Regions from separate parts of the Cupriavidus sp. MP-37 genome, predicted to be linked through region 1. Evidence: predicted binding sites of a transcription regulator. Region 1 holds the regulator's gene; each other region holds the start of a gene.
What was found. Region 1 encodes sigma-54, which starts transcription at its own class of promoters, with help from an activator protein. Its sites were predicted from a motif close to TGGCANGNAANCTGCTTT; they were not measured.
Positions count from the first base shown of each region.

Region 2: the regulator sigma-54 is predicted to act here: its motif matches at 2,746-2,763, upstream of LIN44_RS12300 (circularly permuted type 2 ATP-grasp protein).
Region 3: the regulator sigma-54 is predicted to act here: its motif matches at 3,488-3,505, upstream of LIN44_RS23480 (ethanolamine ammonia-lyase subunit EutB).

Region 1 is NZ_CP085344.1:3,454,692-3,459,774, reverse strand. Features, by position in the region: gene LIN44_RS15915 (PTS sugar transporter subunit IIA) at 1-409, opposite strand, end outside; gene hpf (ribosome hibernation-promoting factor, HPF/YfiA family) at 775-1,125, opposite strand; gene LIN44_RS15905 (RNA polymerase factor sigma-54) at 1,174-2,652, opposite strand; gene lptB (LPS export ABC transporter ATP-binding protein) at 2,777-3,577, opposite strand; gene lptA (lipopolysaccharide transport periplasmic protein LptA) at 3,586-4,233, opposite strand; gene lptC (LPS export ABC transporter periplasmic protein LptC) at 4,352-4,981, opposite strand; gene LIN44_RS15885 (SIS domain-containing protein) at 5,028-5,083, opposite strand, start outside.
Region 2 is NZ_CP085344.1:2,663,357-2,668,439, reverse strand. Features, by position in the region: gene edd (phosphogluconate dehydratase) at 75-1,967, shown strand; gene LIN44_RS12305 (gluconokinase) at 2,133-2,639, shown strand; gene LIN44_RS12300 (circularly permuted type 2 ATP-grasp protein) at 2,988-4,463, shown strand; gene LIN44_RS12295 (alpha-E domain-containing protein) at 4,486-5,083, shown strand, end outside.
Region 3 is NZ_CP085345.1:1,568,866-1,573,948, forward strand. Features, by position in the region: gene LIN44_RS23465 (LysR family transcriptional regulator) at 1-477, shown strand, start outside; gene LIN44_RS23470 (aminoacyl-tRNA deacylase) at 561-1,034, shown strand; gene eutC (ethanolamine ammonia-lyase subunit EutC) at 1,098-1,910, opposite strand; gene LIN44_RS23480 (ethanolamine ammonia-lyase subunit EutB) at 1,920-3,302, opposite strand; gene LIN44_RS23485 (AI-2E family transporter) at 3,515-4,552, shown strand; gene LIN44_RS23490 (FadR/GntR family transcriptional regulator) at 4,606-5,083, opposite strand, start outside.

The DNA.
Region 1 (5,083 bases):
GCAGGGTCGCCAGGCCCTCGCGCATGTCGCGATCCGACAGCAGCTGCGCGATCTCGGACAGGATTTCCAGGTGCTGCTGCGTGGCCTGTTCCGGCACCAGCAGGAAGATCAGCAGCGACACCGGCTTGCCGTCCGGCGATTCGAACGGGATCGGCTCGGCCAGGCGCATGAAGGCGGCCAGCGGCTGCTTGAGGCCCTTGATGCGCCCGTGCGGGATCGCCACGCCGGCGCCCAGTCCGGTCGAGCCCAGCGACTCGCGTGCGAACAGGTTGTCGGTCACGATGGCGCGCGCCACGCCATGGTTGTTCTCGAAGAGGAGCCCGGCCTGCTCGAACACACGCTTCTTGCTGGTGACGCTGACGTCGAGGGTGATGTTGCCGGGTGGCAGCAATTTGGCCAAACGATTCATGGGCGATGCGCAGGATTTCAGTTAGCGGGCGGACCGTTCCGCCGGGCAGCGGCTGGCTCCGTGACCGCAGCCGGCGCGGCCGGCGCGGCGGGGGAGACGTCCGGCCCATTATAGAGCAGGGGCTACCCTCGCATTGTGCGGTGCAGCGCAAGCAGGCGCGGCCACGATTTTCTCTCTCTCTTTGTATGGCGCAGCATACACCTTGGCGCTGCGCTTGCGAACACCTCGGTTTCCCATGTGTGACAGTGTTGGCTCCGCCGCCACAGCCAGGCCGGCACCAGGGCGCAAAAAAGCCGCGCTTCGCGGCGCGGCTTGCCTGTGGAATCCTGGTTCAGCAGCCCTCTGCGGGGCCGCCGGGCATGGGTTTATTGCTGCATTTGCGCTGCGGCCATCTGGTACTTGACCGCTTCACGGTCGTGGCCTTGCACGCGATCCTTGTAGCGAATCACCTGACGGTCCAGCTTGTCGACGAGTGCGTCGATTGCTGCATACAGGTCTTCGTGATGCGCCTCGACAAAGATGTCCTTGCCCTTGAGATGCAGATTGATTTCCGCGTACTGGCGCCGGTCCTTTTCCTTGTGATTGTCGACAGAGAGCAGCACGCTAACGCCAATGACTTGATCGAAATGCCTGACGATTCGCTCCAGCTTCGTTTCCACGTACTCACGCAGAGGCGGCGTGATGTCCAGGTGGTGTCCACTGATCTTGAAGTTCATAGCGCTTCTCCTTCTGAAAGAGCCTCACCAGGCAGGCGGTGGGCTCGGCTACAAAGACTTGCGGAGATTCACTGCGGGGATTTTCAAGGCTTCGCGATACTTGGCGACGGTGCGGCGTGCGACAACGAAGCCTTGCTCGCCCAGCAGTTCGGCGATGCGACTGTCGGAAAGGGGATTCCTCGGGTCTTCGGCTCCTATCAGTTGCTTGATCAAGGCGCGGATGGCCGTTGATGAAGCCGCGCCACCGGTTTCGGTGGACACGTGGCTACCGAAGAAGTACTTCAGTTCGAAAGTACCCATCGGCGTGGCCATGTATTTATTGGTCGTCACCCGGGAGATGGTTGACTCGTGTAAACCCAGTGTATCGGCAATCTCCCGCAAAACCAAGGGGCGCATGGCGATTTCACCGTGAGTGAAAAAGTTCTTTTGACGCTCGACAATGGCCTGCGAGACACGCAGGATGGTGTCGAACCTTTGCTGGATGTTCTTGATCAGCCAGCGCGCCTCCTGCAGCTTCTGCTGCAGCCCGGCGGTGCCGGTCTCGCCCTTTGCGCCGCGCAGGATCTGCGCGTACATGTCGTTGATGCGCAGTCTCGGCATCACATCCGGATTGAGCTGCGCGATCCAGCCGCCGCCGCCCTTGCGCACGAACACATCTGGCACAACGAAATCGGCCTCGGGGCGGCTGTACGCGTGGCCCGGGTACGGGGCCAGCGAGCGGATCAGGTCATGCGCGGCCTTGAGCGCGACTTCGTCGACCTGCAGTGCCTTCTTCAGCCGCGTGTAGTCACGCACCGCCAGCAGTTCCAGGTGATGGGTGACGATGGTCAGCGCCAGTTCGCGCTGCGGGTGGGTCAGGCGGCGCAATTGCAGCGCCAGGCATTCGGCGGCATTGCGCGCGCCCACGCCGGGCGGATCGAAGCTCTGCAGCAGCGTCAGGATGGCGTGGACTTCGTCGGGATCGAACTCGAGCTCTTCGGGCAGCTCCGCGCAGATCTCTTCGAGCGAGGCGCTCAGGTAGCCATCGTCGTCGAGCGATTCGATCAGGAAGATGGCGAGCCCCTTGTCGCGCGCCGAGATCTTCAGCGGCGTCAGTTGCTCCATCAGGTATTCGCGCAGCGTGGGCTCGGCCTCGCGCAGCTGCATCGGCGTCTTTTCGTCCTCGTCGCCTTGCGGGCGGCGGGCGAAGTCGTCCAGGCTCCAGTCGCCGTTGCCGTAGTCGTCGCCGCTGCTGTTGTCGCCGTAGCTGTCATCGGCGCCGCCTTCGGCGCGGGCGTCCCCATTGCCCTGGGGCTCCGCCGGGGCGGGCGCGGGCGCGCTCTGTACGTTGACCGAGCCATCGGCCGCGACGCGCAGCGGGCTTTCGATCCAGTCGTTCTCCCGCTCGAGCAGCGGGTTTTCCGTCAGCGCCTGTTCGACCTCCTGCTGCAATTCCAGCGTGGAAAGCTGCAGCAGCCGGATCGACTGTTGCAGCTGCGGGGTCAGTGCCAGGTGCTGGGAGAGGCGGAGCTGTAGCGACGGTTTCATGCGACCTATTTTATGCGCATCTTTCCGATGTTGGAACGGAAATTGCTATCGCTGATGCGCTGTGATCGCCGCTGGCTCTTCCGGCCGTGCAGCCATGGCCGCCCGCGCGGGGCAGCCGCCCGTGTTACATGCGGAAGTTTTCGCCCAGGTAGACGCGCCGCACGGCGTCATTGGCAATGATGTCTTCGGGCTGGCCGGCGGCCAGCACCGTGCCTTCGCTGATGATGTAGGCGTGGTCGCAGATGCCGAGCGTCTCGCGCACGTTGTGGTCGGTGATCAGCACGCCGATATTGCGCGCCTTGAGGAAGCTGACGATGCGCTGGATCTCGCCGACGGCGATCGGATCCACGCCGGCGAACGGCTCGTCCAGCAGGATAAAGCGCGGCGATGACGCCAGTGCGCGCGCGATTTCCACGCGGCGGCGCTCGCCGCCGGACAGCGACAGCGCCGGGTTGTTGCGCAGGTGCGCGATCTGCAGGTCATCGAGCAGGGCATCGAGGCGGCGCTCGATCTCGGCCTTGGCCAGCGGCTTGCCCTGGTCCAGCTGCAGCTCCAGCACCGCGCGGATGTTTTCCTCGACGTTGAGCTTGCGGAACACCGACGCTTCCTGCGGCAGGTACGACAGCCCCATGCGCGCGCGCTCGTGGATCGGCAGCCCGCTGATGTGGTCGCCGTCGAGCACGATGTCGCCTTCGTCCAGCGCCACCAGGCCGACGATCATGTAGAACGACGTGGTCTTGCCCGCGCCGTTGGGGCCGAGCAGCCCGACCACCTCGCCGCTTTTCACGTCGAGCGAGACATCCTTGACCACCGTGCGCGAGCCATAGCGCTTCTTCAGGTGGCGCACGACCAGCGTGCTGCCGCCGGGCAGGACGGCGTTGGCTGCGACGGCAGGCTTCTCGGCAATGGTGGCGGTATCGGTCATGGGTACGGTCAGGGTTTGTTGGCGGGCGCGGGAGCGGGCTTCAGGTCCAGCGGCGAGCCGCCGCCCGCGGTGCCGGACTTCTGGTCCTGGCGCGGCGACAGCACCGCGCGCACCCGGCCGGACGGGTTGGCCGCCGCGGCATCGCCGCTGCCGCCGCCGGCGGCGGTGTAGAGTTCCTTGCGGCTGTCATAGGTCAGCACCGCGCCGCGGATCTCGTCGACCAGCTTGGCGCCCTGCAGCCGCGCCATGCGGGCATTGCCGATCAGCTTGGAGAATTCCTGCTTGCCGTCGTATTCGATGCGGTCGCCCCAGCCGTCGATGTATTCGTCGACGCCTTCGCGCTTCTGGCGGATATAGGCCTGCTTGCCCGGCTTCGAGGTGGCCACGGCGAACTGGTAGCCCTCGGGGTCGGTGCGCAGCTCGGCGGCGTCCGACTTCAGGATCATGGTGCCCTTGGTCAGCACCACGTTGCCGGTCAGCGTATAGATCTGCTTGACGTCGTCATAGCTGGCGTTGTCCGCCTCGAGCACCATCGGCTTGTCGCGGTCGGCGCGCTCGGCGAGGGCGGGCTGGGCCAGCAGGCCGAAGGCCAGGGCCAGCGCAAGCAGGGCCGGGGCGGTGCGTCGACGGGACGATGTCGTCAGGAAAGCGGTCATGTTGGCAGGGTTGCTCGAGGGCGTCTGGATGCGTGATGGTGCGGTTTGCGCGGAAATCGGCGCGCGGTGCGGGCCGTGCCGGCCGGCGCCGTGTACGCGGCGGCGCCGGACCGGAAGTTCAGGACCCTGGCGCGCGGCCCGGGGACGGCCCGGTGATGATGGTGCCGCGTACATTGCCGAGCAATTGTACTTCGCGGGTGACGTTGTTGAAGATCAGTCCGTTGGCGGTCATGACCGACGGGCCGCGCGTCAGCTTGACGGGCTTGTCGGTCTTGACGATGTCGTCATTGACCAGCAGCTGGAAGTAGCTCGACGCCGCGGTCAGCTGCGGATCCTTGGACGGATCCTTGCCCTGCTGGCGCAGCACGTAGCCATTGCCGTACAGGTCGATCACCGTGCCTTCGGCGTTCATGCGGCCGATGTCGGCGCGCGCGGTCACGGGCGGGCGGTCCGGTTCATAGGCGCGCATGGCGGGGCGCGTGACCTCGTAGGTCTGGTCGTCCTCGAAGTGGACCATGCGCTCGCCGGTGAAACGGATCTTGGTGCTGCCGTCGGGCGCCAGCTCGGTGGCCGAGAAGCGGTCCATGAAGTAGTCCGGCTCGTGCTTCTTGGGAGCCTGCGCGGCCTGGTCTTCCTTGGGGGAGTTGATCTGGACCAGCCAGAACGTGCTGCCCGCCACGATGGCCATCAGCAGCAGCGGCAGCAGCCGCATGACGATGCCGCTGAGGGAGGCGAGGAGTGCCTGCATGGTGTCCTTGGCGTTGTGCTGCGGATGCCGTCGGTGGTGCGCCGGCTCAGATGACCTTGGCGCGGGTCAGGTCGTGGATATGCAGCGCGCCGGTCAGGCGGC
Region 2 (5,083 bases), 790 kb from region 1:
AATCTACAGATGGCGGTGCCGCAGAAGCGCCGCCTCGCCCCGCCTCATTTCCGCCCACAAGGAGCGTCATCGCCATGCCTTCCGCCGTCCATGCCGAGCTTCAGGCCGTTACCGACCGCATCGTTGCGCGCAGCCGCGCCAGCCGTGCCGCCTACCTTGCCCGCTGCGAACGCGCGCAGGCGGAACTGGGGCCGCTGCGCGGCATGTCCTGCGCCAACCTGGCGCATGGCTTTGCCGCGCTCCCCGCCAGCGACAAGCTGAAGCTGCGCGTCGACCATGCGCCCAACCTGGGCATCGTCACCGCGTACAACGACATGCTGTCGGCGCACCAGCCCTACGAGCGCTATCCCGCCGTGATCCGCGAGGCCGCGCGCGCGGTCGGCGCGGTGGCGCAGGTGGCGGGCGGCGTGCCGGCGATGTGCGATGGCATCACGCAAGGCAACGCCGGCATGGAGCTGTCGCTGTTCTCGCGCGATGCGATTGCCATGGGCACCGCGGTGGCGCTGTCGCACAACACCTTCGATGCCGCGCTGATGCTGGGGGTGTGCGACAAGATCGTGCCGGGGCTGCTGATGGGCGCGCTGCAGTTCGGCCACCTGCCGATGGTGTTCGTGCCCGCGGGCCCGATGGCGAGCGGGCTGCCCAACAAGGAAAAGGCGCGCGTGCGCCAGCTCTACGCCACCGGCCAGGTGGGACGCGACGCGCTGCTGGAAGCCGAATGCCAGGCCTATCACGGCGCCGGCACCTGCACCTTCTACGGCACCGCCAACAGCAACCAGTTCCTGATGGAAATCATGGGCCTGCACCTGCCGGGCGCGGCCTTCGTCCATCCCGACAGCGGCCTGCGCGACGCGCTGACGGCCGCGGCGGCGCAGCGCGCGATCGCGCTGCGCGCGCGCGGCGACAGCTACCTGCCGCTGGCGCGCATCGTCGACGAACGCGCCATCGCCAATGCCATGGTCGGCCTGCTGGCCACCGGCGGCTCCACCAACCACACCATCCACCTGGTGGCGATGGCGCGCGCCGCCGGCATCATGATCGACTGGAACGACTTCGACCTGCTGTCGCGCATCACGCCGCTGCTGGCGCGGGTCTATCCCAATGGCTCGGCCGATGTGAACCACTTCCATGCCGCCGGCGGCGCCGGCTTCGTGATCCGCGAACTGCTGCAGGCCGGCCTGCTGCACGAGGACGTGCAGACCGTGGCCGGCCCGGGCCTGGCCCGTTACACGCAGGAACCCGTGATGAGCGACGGCGTGCTGCAATGGCGCGACGGCGCCGCGCAGAGCGGCGACCCGCAGGTGCTGGCGACGGCCGCCGCGCCGTTCTCCACCGAGGGCGGCCTGCGACTGATGCAGGGCAACCTGGGCCGCGGCGTGATCAAGGTCTCGGCCGTGGCGCCGGAGCACCGCGTGGTCGAAGCCCCGGTGCGGGTGTTCGATTCGCAGGAGGCGCTGCAGGCGGCGTTCGATGCCGGCGAACTGGGCGGCGACCTGATCGCAGTGGTGCGTTTCCAGGGGCCGAATGCCAACGGCATGCCGGAACTGCACCGGCTGACCCCCGTGCTGGGCGCGCTGCAGGACGCCGGCCACCAGGTGGCGCTGGTGACCGACGGCCGCATGTCCGGCGCCTCGGGCAAGGTGCCGGCGGTGATCCACGTCGGCCCGGAGGCGTTGGCGGGCGGCGCGCTGGCGCGCGTGCGCGATGGCGACCGCATCCGGGTCGACGCCGTAACCGGCACGCTGCAATGGCTGGGCGACGAAAGCGAATTCGCGGCGCGCGCGCCGGCGCGCGCGCCGGCTGACCGGTTCGCGCAGTTCAGCCTGGGGCGCGGCCTGTTCGGCCTGTTCCGGCGCCACGCACGGATCGCGGAAGAGGGCGCCAGCGCACTCGACCTGTCCGAGATGGATGCCGGCGCCGCGGGCGACCACGGCGATACCGCCGCGGTGCGATCCGTCGCACAATAGCCTGGCCAGAGGCCGATTTTCTATCGTGAAGTTTCCCGCGGGGACCACAGCGCCCCGCGAGGTCCTTGGGGCGCGCCGTAACCGCATTCGGCCGGACCCATCAGGACACGCAAGGAACCGACAAGGATGGCACCACCATCCGATACCAAGACCGACGGAGCAGACATGATCTATATCCTGATGGGCGTTTCCGGCAGCGGCAAGACCACGGTCGGCCAGTTGCTGGCGCAGCGGCTGGGCTGCGGCTTCCATGACGCCGATGACTTCCACAGCGATGCCAACAAGGCCAAGATGCACGCCGGCATCCCGCTCACCGACGAAGACCGCTGGCCGTGGCTGGCGGCGATGCGCGCGGCCATCGACTCGGCCCGGGCCGAAGGCCGCACCCATGTGTTCACCTGCTCGGCGCTGCGCCAGGCGTACCGCGACCGGCTGACCCCGCCCGATGGCGGCGTGACCTTCGTGTTCATGAAGGGCGATGCGTCGCTGATCGGCCAGCGCCTGTCGGCGCGCACCGAGCACTTCTTCAACCCCGAGCTGCTGCAAAGCCAGTTCGATACGCTGGAAGAACCCGGCGACGCGCTCACGCTCGATATCCGCCAGCCGCCCGAGGTGCTAGTCGACACCATCCTCGGAGCCACCGTACGGCAGGGCGCCGGCGCGGCGCGCTGACCTGCCGCCATCGCGCGCCACGGGGCATGGGTCCGGGGCGCGACTTCCATCTTTCCTACGGCACAACTGCGGCCGCCGGCCTTGCCGGCGGCTTTTTTGCGTGCGCTGGCAGGCATCTTGCTAGCCTGGCTTCGTGCCGATGCCGAAGGTATAGGCGGCCCGCCGGGCCACCTTGCGGCTTTCGCCGGCGCGGGTATGCTGGAAGGGCCAGTGACTCGACGGCATCACCGCGGCCTGCGCCAACCGGCGCCGCCGCACGGCACGACAGCCAGGGCAACCAGGGCGGCCCGCAGCGGCGCGCACGCGCGCGGCTGCGGCGGCAGCCCGCGACATGGAGGAGCGGCCATCATGGCGGCGCGGTACTTCGACGAGATGCTGGACTGGCGCAATGACGGCGCGCCGGCGCTGATCCACGCGGGACAGGCCTTGCCTGACGGCGCCGTGCGCCCGCACTACCGGCATTTCGCCGAATGGCTGGCGCGCCAGACCGAAGGCACGATGGCCAACAAGCGCGCCGAGGCCGACCTGGTGTTCCGGCGCGTGGGTATCACCTTTGCCGTCTACGGCGACAAGGACGAGGCCAACAGCGGCACCGAGCGCACCATCCCGTTCGACGTGATCCCGCGCATTTTCCCGGCGAGCGAATGGGCGCTGCTTGAAAAAGGCCTGCGCCAGCGCGTGGCCGCGCTGAACCGCTTCATCCATGACATCTACCACGGCCAGGACATCATCCGCGCCGGCGTGATCCCGCCCGACCAGATCTACAACAACGCCCAGTACCGGCCCGAGATGCTCGGCGTCAACGTGCCGCACGACGTCTATGCGCATGTTGCCGGCATCGACGTGGTGCGCGCCGGCGAGGGCGAGTTCTACGTGCTGGAAGACAACCTGCGCGTGCCGTCGGGCGTGTCGTACATGCTCGAGAACCGCAAGATGATGATGCGCTTGTTCCCGGACCTGTTCGCGCGCAACCGCGTCGCACCGGTGGCGCACTATCCCGACCTGCTGCTCGACATGCTGCGCGGGGTCTCGCCGCAGGCGATCGCCGATCCCACCGTGGTGGTGCTGACGCCCGGCATGTACAACTCGGCGTACTTCGAGCATGCCTTCCTGGCGCAGCAGATGGGGGTGGAGCTGGTCGAAGGCAGCGATCTCTTCGTCGAGGACAACCACCTGTTCATGCGCACCACGCAGGGCCCGCAACGCATCGACGTGATCTACCGCCGCGTCGACGACGATTTCCTCGATCCGCTCGCGTTCCGTCCCGATTCCGCGCTGGGCGCCGCCGGGCTGCTGTCGGTCTACCGCGCCGGCAACGTGACCATCTGCAATGCGATCGGCACCGGCGTCGCCGACGACAAGTCGATCTACCCGTATGTGCCGGACATGATCCGCTTCTACCTCGGCGAAGAGGCCGTCCTCAGCAATGTGCCGACCTACATGTGCCGGCGCGCCGATGACCTGCAGTACGTGCTGGACCATATGGGCGAACTGGTGGTCAAGGAAACCCACGGCGCCGGCGGCTACGGCATGCTGGTCGGCCCGGCCGCGACGCGCGCCGAGATCGATGCCTTCCGCGAGGTGGTCAGGTCCCGGCCCGGGCAGTACATCGCGCAGCCCACGCTGGCGCTGTCGACCTGCCCGACCTACGTCGAGGCCGGCATCGCGCCGCGCCATATCGACCTGCGCCCGTTCGTGCTGTCGGGCAAGGAGGTGCGCATGGTGCCGGGCGGGCTGACCCGCGTGGCGCTGCGCGAGGGTTCGCTGGTGGTGAATTCCTCGCAGGGGGGCGGCACCAAGGACACGTGGGTGCTGGAACGATGAACGCCGATCTTGGAGAGCCCACATGCTGAGCCGCACCGCCGACCACCTGTTCTGGATGGCCCGCTACACCGAGCGCGCCGAGAACACCGCGCGCATGCTCGACGTCAACTACCAGACCTCGCTGTTGCCGCAATCGGCGGAAGTGGCAGAGCAGGGCTGGTGGGCGATGCTCGATATCTCGGAACTGACCGAGGTCTTCGACCACAAGTACGGCCTGCTGTCGCGCGACGACGTGATCGACTTCATGGTGCGCGACATGACCAATGCCTCGTCCATCATGAGCTGCCTGCGCGCGGCGCGCGAGAACGCGCGCGCGGTGCGCGGCTCGCTCACCACCGAGGTCTGGGAAACGGTCAACACCACCTGGCTGGAGGTGCAGCGCCTGATCGCCGACGGCGTGCTGAAGGAAGACCCGGCGCGTTTCTTCGAATGGGTCAAGTTCCGCTCGCACCTGGCGCGCGGGGTGCAGTTCGGCACCATGCTCAAGGATGATGCCTTCCACTTCATGCGCCTGGGCACCTTCCTGGAGCGCGCCGACAATACCGCGCGCATACTCGACGTCAAGTTCCAGACCTCTTCCGGCGGGGACGGCGGAGAGGCTCGGAATGGCGCCGGGCCGG
Region 3 (5,083 bases), on a different replicon from region 1:
CCGGATTCGGTGGTGGCCACCGAGATCGGCGCGGTCGACTGGATCGTGTGCGCCTCGCCCGCGTACCTGGCCGGACACCCGGCGCCAGAGGCACTGGCCGGGCTGCAGTCGCATGCGATCGTGTGCGCGTCGCCGGTGGGGCAGAAGCTCAAGGCATCAGGGTCGCGCCAAGGCGGTGGCGACGAGGTCCGCGAACAGGTGGTGCTCGAGCCCACGCTCAGCTCGGAGAATTTCGCCTTCCTGAAAGAAGCGGTGCTGGCCGGCCTGGGCGTCGGCATCTTCCCGATCTATGCGATCGGCGCGGAACTCGACAGCGGCGCATTGGTGCCGCTGCTATCCGATTACCGCATCAGCGTGTTCGGCAGCAAGCTCTACATGCTGACCATGCCCAACCGCTACCAGACCCTGGCCACGCGCTACCTGCTGAATTTCCTGAAGACCGAACTGCAGGCGGTGTGGCCGCGGCTGCACCGTTAGCCGCAGGCCATCGCCGTCGCGCCGGCGCACTATATTAGGAGCACAAGGATAACCGTCGGCGCATCCGGAACCTAGGAGCAATCATGGCCCTGGCTAGTACGCTCGCTAACTGCCTGAGCAGCAAGAACACCCGCTACGACATCATCCGCCACCCCTACACCCTGAGCAGCATGGCCACGGCAGAGGCCGCGCACGTGCCCGGGGACCGGCTGGCCAAGACGCTGTTGCTGGAGGATGAACGCGGCTACGTCGCCGCTGTGATCCCTTCGAGCCATCACCTGCAGATGGCGGCCATCTGCGAACAGACCGGGCGCAACCTGGTGCTGGCGCACGAGGACGAGATCCGCGAGATCTTCAAGGATTGCGACCTGGGCGCGATTCCGCCGGTGGCCATGGCATACGGCATGCAGACTTATGTGGACGACAGCCTGATGCAGCAGCCCGAAGTGTATTTCGAGGGCGGCGACCACCAGGACCTGGTGCACATGAGCGGCGACCAGTTCAAGCAACTGATGTCGGATGCGGGGCATGGGCAGTTCTCGCGCCGCATGATGTAAGCGGTGCCACGGCAACGGCCACCACGCGGGTTGCGGCCCGCGTGGTGGCCGTTTTGCTTGTGTTCAGCGTTGCTCTGGCGCTTGCCCGGCGCTGCCTGCGGGCAAGGCCGGCGCGCTGTCGTCCTTCAGGTCCACGCCGGAGCGTCCGAGCGCCGCCGCGCCGCGCAGCAGGAACACCAGCCGCTCGGCGGCCTGCGCATAGGACAGCCCTTCCGGGCGCACATTGGAGATGCAGTTGCGCTCGGCATCGGTGCGGCCGACGCGCGGCGCATGGGTCAGGTAGATGCCCAGGCTGTCGGGCGAACTGAGCCCGGGCCGTTCGCCGATCAGCATCACCACCTGGCGCGCGCCCAGCCGCTCGCCGATCTCGTCGCCCAGCGCCACGCGCGACTGTTCGGCCACCACCACCGGACCGATGTGCCAGCCGTGCGGCAGGCGCTGGCGCGCCGCCTCGAGCAGCGGCAGCGCATGGCGCTGCGTCGCCAGCGCCGACAGGCCATCGGCAATCACGAACACCACATCCGGCGCCTGCGCCGGCCGCACCGCGTCCAGCCGCGCGCGGCTGGCGTGGTCCAGGCGCCGGCCCAGGTCCGGGCGGCGCAGGTAGTGCTCGCGGTCCGGCGCCGCGCTGTGCACGGCCGCGTGCGCCAGCCCGGCCGCCTCCAGCGCCGCGGTGACGGTGCCGACCTCCAGCGCCAGGTGCACCGCGTCGCGCGCCTGCGCATGGGCCAGGCCGAAGGCCAGCACGGCGTCGGTGGGCTGGCTGTGGCCGGTACGGCCCAGCGCAATGCGCGCGCGCGTGAAGCGGCGCAGCCGTTGCCACGGGTCGGCTTCGGCGGGATCGGGACTGACGGGAGCCTGGCGTTTGGCCGTCATCGCAGCGCCTTACAAGGTGTGGGCCATCTGCAGCAGCGGCTGGCGCGCGGCCGGCTCCAGCAGCCGGCCGGCGCCATCGGCAATGCCCATGCGCTGCAGCCAGGCCTCGAATTCCGGCGCCGGGCGCAGCCCCAGCACTTCGCGCAGGTACAGCGCATCGTGGAACGAGGTGCTCTGGTAGTTCAGCATGATGTCGTCGGCGCCGGGCACGCCCATGATGAAGTTGATGCCGGCCACGCCGAACAGCGTCAGCAGCGTGTCCATGTCGTCCTGGTCGGCCTCGGCGTGGTTGGTGTAGCAGACGTCGCAGCCCATCGGCACGCCCATCAGCTTGCCGCAGAAGTGGTCTTCCAGACCGGCGCGGATGATCTGCTTGCCGTCGTACAGGTACTCCGGCCCGATAAAGCCCACCACGGTATTGACCAGCAGCGGCGAGAACGCGCGCGCCACCGCGTAGGCGCGCGCCTCCATGGTCTGCTGGTCGACGCCGTGGTGCGCGTCGGCCGACAGCGCGCTGCCCTGCCCGGTCTCGAAATACATCAGGTTGTCGCCCACGGTGCCGCGCGCCAGCGCCTGCGCCGCGTCGTGCGCCTCGGCCAGCAGCGACAAGCTGATGCCGAAGGCCGCATTGGCGCGCTCGCTGCCAGCCACGGACTGGAACACCAGGTCCACCGGCGCGCCCTGGCCGATCGCGCGCAGCGTGTTGGTGACATGGGTCAGCACGCACGACTGCGTGGGGATGTCGAAGCGGCTGCGCAGCTCGTCGATCATGCGCAGCAGCGAGACGATCGCGCCGAGGTTGTCCGAGGCCGGATTGACGCCGATGGTGGCATCGCCGCAGCCATAGAGCAGCCCGTCGATGATCGACGCGGCGATGCCCTTGGGATCGTCGGTCGGATGGTTGGGCTGGAGCCGCACCGCCAGCCGTCCCGGCAACCCCACCGTGCTGCGAAAGCGCGTGACCACCTGGCACTTGCGCGCCACCGCGACCAGGTCCTGGTTGCGCATCAGCTTGCTGACCGCCGCCGCCATCTCCGGCGTGATGCCCGGCGCCACCCGCGCCAGCATGGCGCTGTCGGTCTCATGCCGCAGCAGCCAGTTGCGCAGGTCGCCCACGGTGGTGGCGCCGATCGCGGCAAAGGCGGTGGCGTCGTGGCGGTCATGGATCAGGCGCGTGACCTCGTCGTCCTCATAGGGCACCAGCGCTTCGTTGAGGAAGCGCGTCAGCGGCACCTCGGCCAGCGCCAGCCTGGCCGCCATCCGTTCCTGTTCGCTTTGCGCGGCAAGGCCCGCCAGCGCGTCGCCGGAGCGCGCCGGGCTGGCCTTGGCCAGCAGCGTGCGCAGGTCGGCGAAGACGTGGCGATGGTTGCCGATGGTATGGGTGTAGGCCATGCGTTGCGTTCCCCGGGCTTGGCGGCAAACAAGGACAGCGCGGCGCACCACCGGCCGCGCACGGATTCCCCCTAATATAGACACCCTTTGCGTGTGCCGATATGCCAACATCGGCACCAGGTCGCGGCGGCACAGCCGACTGACGCAGCCATTACATCTGGATCGGCGAGAATCCAGGAATCTTTTCAGCAAATTGCATGCCGGAGACACCGATGAAAGACCCCGAACCGACCGCCACGCCGCGCCTGCCGCCGGCCGCGTGGTACAGCGTCGGCACCGTCGCCTACCTGCTGACCGCGCTGGCGCTCTGGACCGTGCTGCATGCCAACCTGGTGGCGGCGCTGCTGTCCGGGCTGCTGCTGTATTCGCTGGTGGACGTGCTGGCGCCGCGCCTGAAGCGCCTGCACCAGCGCCACGACGCGCTCGCCGTGGCGATCCTGTCGGCGCTGATCCTGCTGGGGCTGACGCTGGCGGGCTGGCTGCTGGTGCGCTTTGTCAGCGGCGAGGGCAATACCCTGGACGGCCTGCTTAACCACGTCGCCGACATCATCGACCGCTCGCGCGGGCAACTGCCGCCCTGGGTCAGCGACGCGCTGCCCAACGGCGTCGACGAACTGGCCAACACGCTGATCGACACGCTGCGCGAGCACGCCGCGACGGCGCAGAAGCTGGGCGCCGAGGTGCTGCGCACGCTGGTGCATATCCTGATCGGGCTGGTGATCGGCGCGATGGTGGCGCTGTACCGCGCCGTGGCGCGTCCCAACCGGCGCCCGCTGGCGGCCGCGCTGGTGGCGCGCGCGCGCACGCTGCAGCAGGCGTTCTCGCAGTTCATCTTTGCGCAGATCCAGATCTCGGCGATCAACACCGTGCTGACCGCGATCTACCTGCTGCTGGTGCTGCCGCTGTTCGGCGTGCACCTGCCGCTGAGCAAGACCCTGGTGGTGATCACCTTCGTCGCGGGACTGCTGCCGGTGCTGGGCAACCTGATCTCGAACACGGCCATCGTGGTCGCTTCGCTGTCGGTGTCGCTGCCGATCGCGGTGGGCTCGCTGGTATTCCTGGTGGTGATCCACAAGCTGGAGTACTTCCTGAATGCGCGCATCATCGGCGCGCGCATCCAGGCGGCGGCGTGGGAACTGCTGATGGTGATGCTGCTGATGGAAACGCTGTTCGGCATCCCGGGCGTGATCGCCGGGCCGATCTTTTACGCGTACCTGAAGCGCGAGCTGGCCGGGGCCGGGCTGATCTGAATGCCGCGGCCGGCACGCCGGGCCGGTGGTAGGACCAATATCCGGTCCTGGACTCAGGTCCCGTCGTGCTCGACCCGGCTGCGCACGAAGTCGATATGGGTCTGCATCGCCGTGCGCGCCTCTTCGGGGCGGCGCGCGCAGATGGCGTCGCACAGCGTGCGGTGCTGCAGCAACAGCAGGTCCGAGGCGCCGTCGTCCTGTTCGCGCAGGCCGGTGCCGTTGATGGTGATGTGCTCGCGCAGCATGCCGATCACGCTGGTATGCAGGTGCAGGAACATGGTGTTGTGCGAGGCCTGCGCGATGGCGTCATGCAGCCGTGCGTCGGCATCGGCCTCGGCCTGCTTGTCGTCGGCGGCGCGCGCGCGTTCCAGTTCGGCCATCAGGGCGCGGATGCGCTTCACGTCGGCGGCATCCGCGCGCAACGCCGCGAAGTAGGCGGTGGCGCCCTCCAGCACGCGGCGGAACTCCAGGATGTCTTCGCGCAGCGCGGGATGGTCGGCCACCAGTTGCCCCCACGGCGAGGCAATGCCG